Regions from separate parts of the Kitasatospora sp. NPDC096077 genome, predicted to be linked through region 1. Evidence: riboswitches for the same ligand, from Rfam matches in the RefSeq annotation. Region 1 holds a riboswitch; each other region holds the start of a gene.

Region 1 (3,244 bases):
GCCCGTGCCCTGGACCTGCTGGCCCGGCGCGGCCTCGCCGACCGGTTCATCGACGAGGGTTGGCAGGTCCCGCACGCCGCGTTCTCCGGACTGCCGGTGACGCTCACCCTCGCCGGCGCCCACACCGACCACCCGTTCTCACCGGGCATCCCGCAGACCCGGGTCGAAGAGGTGCTGGAGGCGCACGCGCTCGCGCTGGGCGCGGACATCCGGCGCGGACACGAGCTGCGCGCCCTGACCCAGGACGCCGAGTGCGTCACCGCGACGGTCGTCGCCGACGGCCGCGAACACCGCGTCCGGGCCGGCTACGCGGTCGGCTGCGACGGCGGCCGCAGCACCGTCCGCCGACAGGCCGGCATCGACTTCCCCGGCACCGCGTCGACGGCCTTCACACTGCTCGGCGACGTCGAACCCGCCGACCCGGCGGCACTGCCCTTCGGCGTGTCCACCGGCCCCGGCGGAAGCGTCTTCGTGATCCCCCGCCCCGGCTACGTGAGGATCATCACCGCCGACCGGCAGCCCCCGGCGGACCGGGACGAGCCGGTCACCCTCGACCGGCTCCGCGCCGCCGTCGCCGAGGCGCTCGGCCGCCCCGTCGACCTGCGCGCCGCGCGCTGGACCACCCGGTTCGGCAACGCCGCCCGGCAGGCCGCCGAGTACGTCCGGGGCCGGGTCGTACTGGCCGGGGACGCCGCGCACATCCACCCGCCGGCCGGCGCGATCGGCGTCAACCTCGCCCTGGACGACGCGTTCAACCTGGGCTGGAAGCTCGCCGCCACCGTGCGCGGCACCGCCCCCGCGCACCTGCTGGACAGCTACCACGAGGAACGCCACGCGGCGGGCGCGCGTGTCCTGGCCTCCACCCGGGCCCAGGTGCTGCTGGGCACCGCGGACGACCGACTCGGGCCGCTCGTCGACCTGTTCACCCGGGTCGCCCGCCACCCCGCGGGCAACCGCGCCCTCGCCGAGACCGTCACCGGACTGGACACCCGCTACGGCACGCACCCCGACACCGCCCACCCCTGGCTCGGGCGGCTGGCCCCCGACCTCACCCTGAGCACGGCCGCGGGCCCGACCCGGCTGTCCGAGCTGCTCGCCCCGGGCCGCGGTGTGCTGCTCGACCTGACGGGCGGAAGCGGTGCGGGAGTTCGCGGAGCGGCGGTGGGTGAGGCGGCGGCGGGCTGGGCGGACCGGGTGACCACCGTCACGGCGGACTGCCCGGAGCAGCCCGGGCTCCGCGCCGTCCTGCTCCGGCCGGACGGGCACACCGGCTGGCTGCTGCGCGATGCCGGGCAGGAGGACCCCGACGGGCTCCGGCAGGCCCTGCGGCACTGGTTCGGCGAGCCGGCGGGGGAGGGGGCGCGGGTGGCCTGAGACGGCCGGGCGGCAGGGTCCCGGGTGTGCGGGCCGGGAAAAGATTTGGCGAGATGCCCGGGAAGTCTTGTATCGTTCTCCGCGAATCATCCAGAGGGGTGGAGGGACCGGCCCTACGAAGCCCCGGCAACTCCCCGTTCGACCCGGCGTCCGAAGTACACGCCGTGCCGTCCGGGGTCAGTGCCAACTCCGGCCTGTCGCCAACGTGGCGCGGGAAAAGATGAGGAGACACGGTGCTCTCAGTGCTGTCCTTCGCCCGGGCGCTTCCCGCCCCGGCCCCTTCGCGTACCCGTCTCGTGTCCGGCGCAGGCATGTGGCCGACTTTCCAGGCCTGTTCTCGCTGACCACCCCCGCTCCCCACCCCACCCCCTGTGGAGCACCCGTGAGCCGAACCCACCCTTCGCTCACGGGAACCGAGACTGGAGTACCCGTCCATGGAGAACCTGGAGATCACGAGCGGCGTCGGCGTGCTCGACAAGATCACCTCGATCCTCGGCACCCTGGAGTCCGGTCCGGCCACCCTGGCCGGGCTGGTCGACGCCACCGGCCTGGCCCGGCCCACCGCGCACCGGATCGCCGTCGCACTGGAGCACCACCGCCTGCTCGGACGGGACCTGCAGGGCCGGTTCGTCCTCGGCCCGCGGCTCGCCGAGCTCTCGGCCGCCGCCGGTGACGACCGCCTGCTGACGGCCGCCGGCTCGGTCCTCACCCACCTGCGCGACGTCAGCGGCGAGACCGCCCAGCTCTACCGCCGGCAGGGCGACATCCGGATCTGCGTGGCGGCCGCCGAGCGCCTCTTCGGCCTGCGCGACACCGTCCCGGTCGGCCTCGCCCTGCCGATGAAGGTCGGGTCCGCCGCGCAGGTGCTGCTCGCCTGGGAGGAGCCGGAGCGCCTCCACCGCGGCCTCCAGGGCGCCCGCTTCACCGCCACCGCCCTCGCCGGAGTGCGCCGCCGCGGCTGGGCCCAGTCCATCGGCGAGCGCGAGCCCGGCGTCGCCTCCGTCTCCGCCCCGGTGCGCGGCCCGTCCAACCGGGTGGTGGCCGCGGTCTCCGTCTCCGGGCCGATCGAGCGGCTCACCCGGCACCCCGGCGCCCGCCTCTCCCAGGCTGTCGTCGAGGCGGCCGGGCACCTCACCGAAGCCCTGCGCCGCCCCTGACCGGGGCCTCCACCGTCCCGCTTCCGCCGTCGCGCTTCCGCTGTCCCGCTTCCGCGTCGAGCGGGGCGGCGGAGCGGAGCGCCCGGAGACCGTAGCGATCAGGCGAGACCCAGCGACCGGGGCACCACGGCCGCCGAGGTGCCCAGCACGCCGAACCACCCCGGGTCGATGAGGCTCGACACGAAGGTGACCGGGATCAGGACGACGACCAGTGCCACCACCAGGAGGAGCCATTCGGGCTCGGCCCAAGCCTCGTACGCGGCGAAGTAGCACCTACGACCGCCTCAACTGGGGCATCTGGAGCGACAACCAGCTGCCCCCGGGCAACATCCCGCCGGGGCGCAGCGGTTCGTGGCAGAGCGAGTCGGACGGCTTCATGACCGGCACCGAGGGCGAGGTCCAGTACCTCCCCGCCGGGGCCGGCAACGTCACCGTGCACTGGAACAACCCGTACGCGGGCTCCAACAGCTACTCCTGCACCGCGCCCGCCCGGCCCCCGCACCGGCCGCCGCCGCGACCACCGGGCAGGGGTGCTCGGTGGGTGGCCGCAGCCGTACCGGTGACCTGGCGGAGTGAATGCCGGGATTCTGATGTTTTGCCCTCCATCATCTGATCTGCACGGATCTGTTGATCCTTCAGCTTTTTCTGCGGACGGCTCCCCGAAGGGGAAGGGCGATGATGGACCGGTCGAGACGGCAGTGGCAGCGCGGTGG
Region 2 (3,244 bases), on a different contig from region 1:
CGGGCCGGTCCCGCCGGTCGGACGACCTCCGGCGAAGCACCCCGTGCGCCGGAAGGGCGGCCCTGTTCCCAGCAGAGCCACACTCTACTCCGACTTGAGCGGGAAATATTCCCGCCGAAATGCGAACGCGCCGCCCGTGCGTACGGAGAGTGGAATTCCGTACGCACGGGCGGCGCGGGGCGACCCGGAAAGCAACCCGGAAACGCGACCGCCGAACGGCTCAGCAGCCGCCGGCCACCGCCGGAATGATCGAGACGCTGGCGCCGTCCCCGATCTCGGTCGCCAGGCCCTCGGCGAACCGCACGTCGTCGTCGTTCACGTACACGTTGACGAAGCGGCGCAGCTTGCCGGTGTCGTCCAGGATCCGGGCCGAGATGCCCGCGTGGTTCTGCTCCAGGTGGGCGATGACCTCGGCCAGGGTGGCCCCCTCGGCGGTCACCTCGGCCGCACCGCCGGTGTAGGTGCGCAGGATGGTGGGGATGCGGACGTTGGCGCTCATGGCTCTCCTTGCGGGGTGGGGGTGGTTCAGGCGGACGCGAGACCGGCGGAGTGGAAGGCGTCCAGCGTCGGGCGGATGACGGCGGTCATCCCGGCCTCGGAGACGGCGTCCAGGGTCTTCAGGCCGTCGCCGGTGTTGATCGCGACGGTCTCCTTGGCCGGGTCCAGCTGACCCGTCTCGACCAACTTCTTCAGCACGCCGACGGTCACCCCGCCCGCGGTCTCGGCGAAGATGCCCTCGGTCCGGGCCAGCAGCCGGATCGCCGCCACGACCTCCGCGTCCGTGACGTCCTCGACCGCGCCGCCGGTGCGGCGGGCGATGTCCAGCACGTACGGGCCGTCCGCCGGGTTGCCGATCGCCAGCGACTTGGCGATGGTGTCCGGCTTCACCGGCTTGATCACGTCCCGGCCGGCCTTGAACGCCGCCGACACCGGCGAGCAGCCCTCCGCCTGGGCGCCGAAGATCCGGTACGGCCGGTCCTCGACCAGCCCCAGCCTGATCAGCTCCTGCAGCCCCTTGTCGATCTTCGTCAGCTGGGAGCCGGAGGCGATCGGGATGACGATCTGCTCCGGCAGGCGCCAGCCCAGCTGCTCGCAGATCTCGTACGCCAGCGTCTTGGAGCCCTCGCCGTAGTACGGCCGCAGGTTGACGTTGACGAAGCCCCAGCCCTCGCCGGCCGGGTCCCCGATCAGCTCCGAGCAGAAGCGGTTCACGTCGTCGTAGTTGCCCTCGATGCCGACCAGCTCGCCGCCGTACACCCCGGCCATCACGACCTTGCCCTGCTCCAGGTCGTGCGGGATGAAGACGCAGGACCGGAACCCGGCCCGGGCCGCCGCCGCGCCCACCGCGCCGGCCAGGTTGCCGGTGGAGGAGCAGGACAGCGTGGTGTACCCGAACGCCCGGGCCGCCTCGATCGCGCAGGCCACCACCCGGTCCTTGAACGAGTGGGTGGGGTTGCCGGAGTCGTCCTTGATGTGCAGCTGCGCGGTGAAGCCGAGCTCACGACCCAGGTTGTCCGCCTTGACCAGCGGGGTCCAGCCGGGGTTCAGGTTGGGCTTGGAGGCGACGTCGGCCGGCACCGGCAGCAGCGGCGCGTACCGCCAGATGGACGCGGGGCCGGACTCGATCCGCTTGCGCAGCTCCTCGGCGCGCTCGCTCCCGAACTCGTAGGCGATCTCCAGCGGCCCGAAGCACTCCAGGCAGGCGAAGCTGGGGCCGAGCGGGAACCGGGTTCCGCACTCCCGACAGGACAGCGCGGCGGCGGGGCCGAGGTCCACGGAAACAGGTGCGGCAGTGTCGATGGCCATGATGGCGGAGGCCTCTCTCCTCATCTTCCCCGCGGCGCGGTCGCGCCACAGGCCGGAATTGGCACCTGTCCCGCCGGGGCCTGTCGACAGACAGCCGAGCGAGAAGGTTGCCGGGACGTCAACGGGCCGTTCCCTCAGTCCCTCTGGATGAGCTTGTGAAATTGTGGCGGTGCGCAACGGTGACCCCGGCGTGCAAAGGTCCGACCGCTGTACGAAGACTGTATCCGAAGGCGTCACCCCTGAACGGGTCCGTCCGCCAAGCGAGATGAGCCGTTCCACCCCGATCCCGCCGAGGAGAGTCACCGTGCCCGCCGAACCGATCCCCGCGCTCCTCCCGCAGGCGGCGTCCTGGCTCCGCCGCCGCTCGTGGAGCGCGACCGACCGGCCGGTGCACACCCTGCTGGAGGCCAAGCGGCGCACCGGCCGCACCGTCAGCGTCGTCCTTCCGGCCCTGGACGAGGAGGCCACCGTCGGCGACATCGTCCGCACCGTCCGGCGCGAGCTGATGGAGCGGATCCCCCTGGTGGACGAACTCGTCGTGGTGGATTCCGGCTCCACCGACGCCACCGCCGCCGTCGCCGCCGCCGCGGGCGCCCGGGTGGAGCACCGCGACCGGATCCTGCCCCGGCTGCCCGCCGTCCCCGGCAAGGGCGAGGTGCTCTGGCGCTCGCTGCTGGTCACCCGCGGCGACATCGTCTGCTTCGTGGACGCCGACCTGCGCGAGTTCGACCCGGCCTTCGTCTCCGGCATCGTCGGCCCGCTGCTGACCGACGAGTCCGTCCAGCTGGTCAAGGCCATGTACGACCGCCCGCTGGAGACCGAGAGCGGGGCGGTCCTGCCGGTCGGCGGCGGCCGGGTCACCGAACTCGTCGCCCGCCCGCTGCTCAACCTGCACTGGCCGGAACTCGCCGGCTTCGTCCAGCCGCTCGGCGGCGAGTACGCGGCCCGCCGCCCGCTGCTCGAACGGCTGCCCTTCCCCACCGGCTACGGCGTCGAGCTCGGCCTGCTGGTCGACGCCCTGGAACTGGTCGGACTGGACGCCCTGGCCCAGGTCGACGTCGGCGTCCGGCACCACCGCCACCAGGACGGCCAGGCCCTCGGCCGGATGGCCGCCACGATCTACCGCACCGCCCTGGAGCGGCTCGACCGCACCCACCGCCTCAAGGCCTCCGCCGACCTGGTCCACCCCCACCTCACCCAGTTCAGCCGCGACCCGGACACCCGCGCCTTCACCGCCCACACCCACCCGGTGACGGCCCTGGAGCGCCCGCCGATGCACACTGTCCCCGAGTACGCGACCCGCCACTGAACCGCCTGCCGAAACGTTTGCCGACCCGACCCCCCGGCAACATCCCAACCATGGGCGATCTCACGACCGAACGTTCGAGTGCGACCGGCACCGCCCCCGTCCTGGTGGCCTCCAACCGGGGACCGGTGT
Region 3 (3,244 bases), on a different contig from region 1:
CGTAGCCGCCCCGCCGCTCGATAGGCTGACTCCATCCGTACGGACGTCCCCCGGAGCGGGGAACCGACAACAGCTGGAGTCAGCCATGGTGAACGTGAACCCTGCGAACGGTGGTACCGACCCCGCGCAGGTGGTCCGCACCTGGCCGGACCTCTTGGCGGCGCTGTTGAAGGGGGAGGACCTCGACCGCTCCTCCACCGCGTGGGCGATGGACCGGATCATGAGCGGCGAGGCGTCCCCCGTCCAGGTGGCCGGGTTCATGGTGGCGCTGCGGGCCAAGGGCGAGTCGGTCGAGGAGATCTCCGGCCTGGTCGACGCGATGTACGACCACGCCGAGCCGCTGGACATCCCCGGCCCGGCGGTCGACATCGTCGGCACCGGCGGCGACCGGGCGAAGACCGTCAACATCTCCACCATGTCGGCGATCGTCGCGGCCGCGGCCGGGGCCAAGGTGGTCAAGCACGGCAACCGGTCGGCCTCCTCCACCAGCGGCTCCTCGGACGTGCTGGAGAAGCTCGGGGTCGCGCTGGACCTGTCGCCCCGGCGGGTGGCCCAGGTGGCCGAGGAGGTCGGGCTGACCTTCTGCTTCGCGGCGAAGTTCCACCCCTCGATGCGGCACGCCGCCACCGCGCGACGCGACCTCGGGGTGCCGACCGCCTTCAACATCCTCGGTCCGCTGACCAACCCGGCCAAGGTCACCGCGCACGCGGTCGGCTGCTTCGACACCCGGCTCGCCGGGCTGATCGCCGGGGTGCTGGCCCGGCGCGGGGCGACCGCGCTGGTGTTCCGCGGCGACGACGGGCTGGACGAACTGACCATCACCACCACCTCGCAGGTGTGGGTGGTGCGCGACGGGGTGGTCACCGAGACCACCTTCGACCCGCGGGACGTCGGCATCGAGCTGGTCGGCATCGAGGCGCTGCGCGGGGCCGACGCCGCGTACAACGCGGAGGTCGCCCGGCGACTGCTGGCGGGGGAGCGCGGGCCGGTGCGGGACGCCGTCCTGCTGAACACCGCGGCGGCACTGGTCGCGCTCGACCTGGGTGACGCGCCGCTGACGGAGCAGCTCGCGGCGGGCATGGTGCGGGCGGCCGAGGCGATCGACTCGGGCCGGGCGCAGGATCTGCTGCGGCGCTGGTCGGAGGCCACCAGCCGGATCTGAGGCGGCGGTTGAGGGCCCGGGCCGGTTCCGCCGACCCGGGCCCTTCCTGTCCGCCCCGGGCTCCCGCCCGCCCCGAACCCCCGGTGACCCGCCCCGCCCCCCGGTAACCCGCCCCGAGCCGAAGGGGCGCGCCGGTGCCGAAAGGGAGAAGCGAGGGAGCGACGAAGGAGCGAGGGAGCGCCGACCGTCGGCACCGGACAAGAGCGCCCCGGAGGCGAGCGGGCGAAAGTACTGTCCGGATGGTGGATGACTGTTTGACCGTCCGACGTACCCGACCTAGAGTCTTCGCCAGGTCATGAGTGACAGCGTCAAGCCCCAGCTGGCTGTCCGGCAACCCTCCGTCCGTGGCGGGGTGCCCTGGGTGAGGACCGGGTCGCCGGAAGCCGTCCGTGCGACAAGCGCGGACGCCCGACGAGCAGCACTCCCGGGGGTCCCTGACCCGTAGAAGGAGTGCATCCTCATGTCCGTCTCCGTCGAAACCCTCGCCCCGCTCGCCGTCCTCGGCCAGGACGTCCAGGTCCCGCTGGCCAGCGGTGAGAAGGTCGGTTACGCGGCGCTCGACTACGCGGCCAGCGCGCCGGCGCTCCAGCGGGTCTGGGACGACGTCGCCGCCTACGCGCCGTACTACGGCAGCGTGCACCGCGGCGCCGGGTACCTGTCGCAGCTGTCCACCGACCTGTTCGAGCAGAGCCGGCGGACCGTCGCCGAGTTCCTCGACCTGCGCGCCGACGACCAGGTGGTCTTCACCCGGGCCACCACCGACTCGCTCAACCTGCTGGCCGGCGCGGTGCCGGCCGGCACCCGGGTGTTCGCCTTCGAGACCGAGCACCACGCCTCGCTGCTGCCCTGGGCGCACGCGGGGCTGGAGGTCGACTACCTGCGGGCGCCGCGCTCGCGGGCCGAGGCGGTGGCGGCGCTGGAGAGCGCGCTGGCCGCGGCGCCCGAGGGGCCGAAGCTGCTGTGCGTCACCGGCGCCTCCAACGTGACCGGCGAGCTGTGGCCGGTCGCCGAGCTGACCGCGACCGCGCACCGGCACGGCGCCCGGGTGGTGCTGGACGCGGCCCAGCTGGCCCCGCACCACCGGGTCTCGGTCCGCGAACTGGACGTCGACTGGATCGCCTTCTCCGGCCACAAGCTCTACGCGCCGTTCGGGGCCGGGGTGCTGGCCGGTCGGTCGGACTGGCTGGACGCGGCCGAGCCGTACCTGGCCGGCGGCGGGGCGACCCGGACGGTGGCCCGGGAGCTGGACGGCTCGGTGGCGGTGCAGTGGCACACCGGCCCGGCCCGGCACGAGGCCGGTTCGCCGAACGTGATCGGCGCCTACGCGATCGCCTCGGCCTGTCGGGCGCTCACCGAGGCCGGCTTCGACGCGCTGGAGGCCCGGGAGCGGCAGCTGGTCGAGCGGCTGACGACGGGGCTGGCGGAGATCCCGGAGGTCCGGGTGCTGAACCTGTTCGGCGCCGGCTCGGCCCGGGTGGGCGTGCTGTCCTTCGTGGTCCGGGGCTGGAACAGCTCGCACTTCTCGGCCGCGCTGTCGGCCGAGTACGGCATCGGGGTGCGGGACGGGCTGTTCTGCGCGCACCCGCTGGTGCGGACGCTGCTCGGGGAGGAGGAGGTGGCGCCGTCCGAGTGCGGGGCGCCGGAGTCCTCGCTGCCCGGGGAGCGCAGCCTGAACGCGATCCGGGTGAGCTTCGGGGCCGGCACGCCGGACGAGCACGTGGAGCGCTTCCTGACCGCCGTCCGCGAGCTGGTCACCGACGGCGCGGCGTGGAACTACCGCAACGAGGGCGGCCGTTGCGTCGTCGACACCCGTCGCGAGGGCTGAGCCCCACGCGTCGTCCTACTCGTCCAGGCCGAGCGCGAAGGCCGCTTCCAGGTCGTGCTGGGAGTAGGTGCGGAAGGCGATCTGGGTCTCGGTGTGCGCCACGCCCGGGACCTTGTTGAGCCGGCCCGGGATGACGTCGGCGAGGTCGTCGTGACGGCGCACCCGGACCATCGCCACCAGGTCGTAGCCGCCGGTCACCGAGTACACCTCGCTGACGCCGTCGATCGCGGCGATGGCCTCGGCGATCTCCGGGATGC

The links. A riboswitch is a leader RNA that binds a small molecule or an ion and turns the genes downstream of it on or off. The one in region 1 is predicted to bind S-adenosylmethionine.
Positions count from the first base shown of each region.
Region 2: linked by a shared signal. The riboswitch ahead of thrC (threonine synthase) and the one ahead of ABTZ03_RS27745 (IclR family transcriptional regulator) in region 1 are both predicted to bind S-adenosylmethionine.
Region 3: linked by a shared signal. The riboswitch ahead of ABTZ03_RS28210 (aminotransferase class V-fold PLP-dependent enzyme) and the one ahead of ABTZ03_RS27745 (IclR family transcriptional regulator) in region 1 are both predicted to bind S-adenosylmethionine.

Region 1 covers NZ_JBEOSV010000038.1:29,985-33,228, forward strand. Annotated here, with positions in the region: gene ABTZ03_RS27740 (FAD-dependent monooxygenase) at 1-1,374, shown strand, start outside; SAM riboswitch class I at 1,458-1,601, shown strand; gene ABTZ03_RS27745 (IclR family transcriptional regulator) at 1,818-2,531, shown strand; gene ABTZ03_RS27750 (aegerolysin family protein) at 2,743-3,144, shown strand; gene ABTZ03_RS27755 (hypothetical protein) at 3,167-3,244, opposite strand, start outside.
Region 2 covers NZ_JBEOSV010000056.1:21,222-24,465, reverse strand. Annotated here, with positions in the region: gene ABTZ03_RS33065 (MoaD/ThiS family protein) at 221-499, opposite strand; gene thrC (threonine synthase) at 526-1,806, opposite strand; SAM riboswitch class I at 1,824-1,960, opposite strand; gene ABTZ03_RS33055 (glucosyl-3-phosphoglycerate synthase) at 2,111-3,115, shown strand; gene ABTZ03_RS33050 (alpha,alpha-trehalose-phosphate synthase (UDP-forming)) at 3,166-3,244, shown strand, end outside.
Region 3 covers NZ_JBEOSV010000039.1:72,625-75,868, forward strand. Annotated here, with positions in the region: gene trpD (anthranilate phosphoribosyltransferase) at 86-1,162, shown strand; SAM riboswitch class IV at 1,454-1,569, shown strand; gene ABTZ03_RS28210 (aminotransferase class V-fold PLP-dependent enzyme) at 1,623-2,987, shown strand; gene ABTZ03_RS28215 (Lrp/AsnC family transcriptional regulator) at 3,003-3,244, opposite strand, start outside.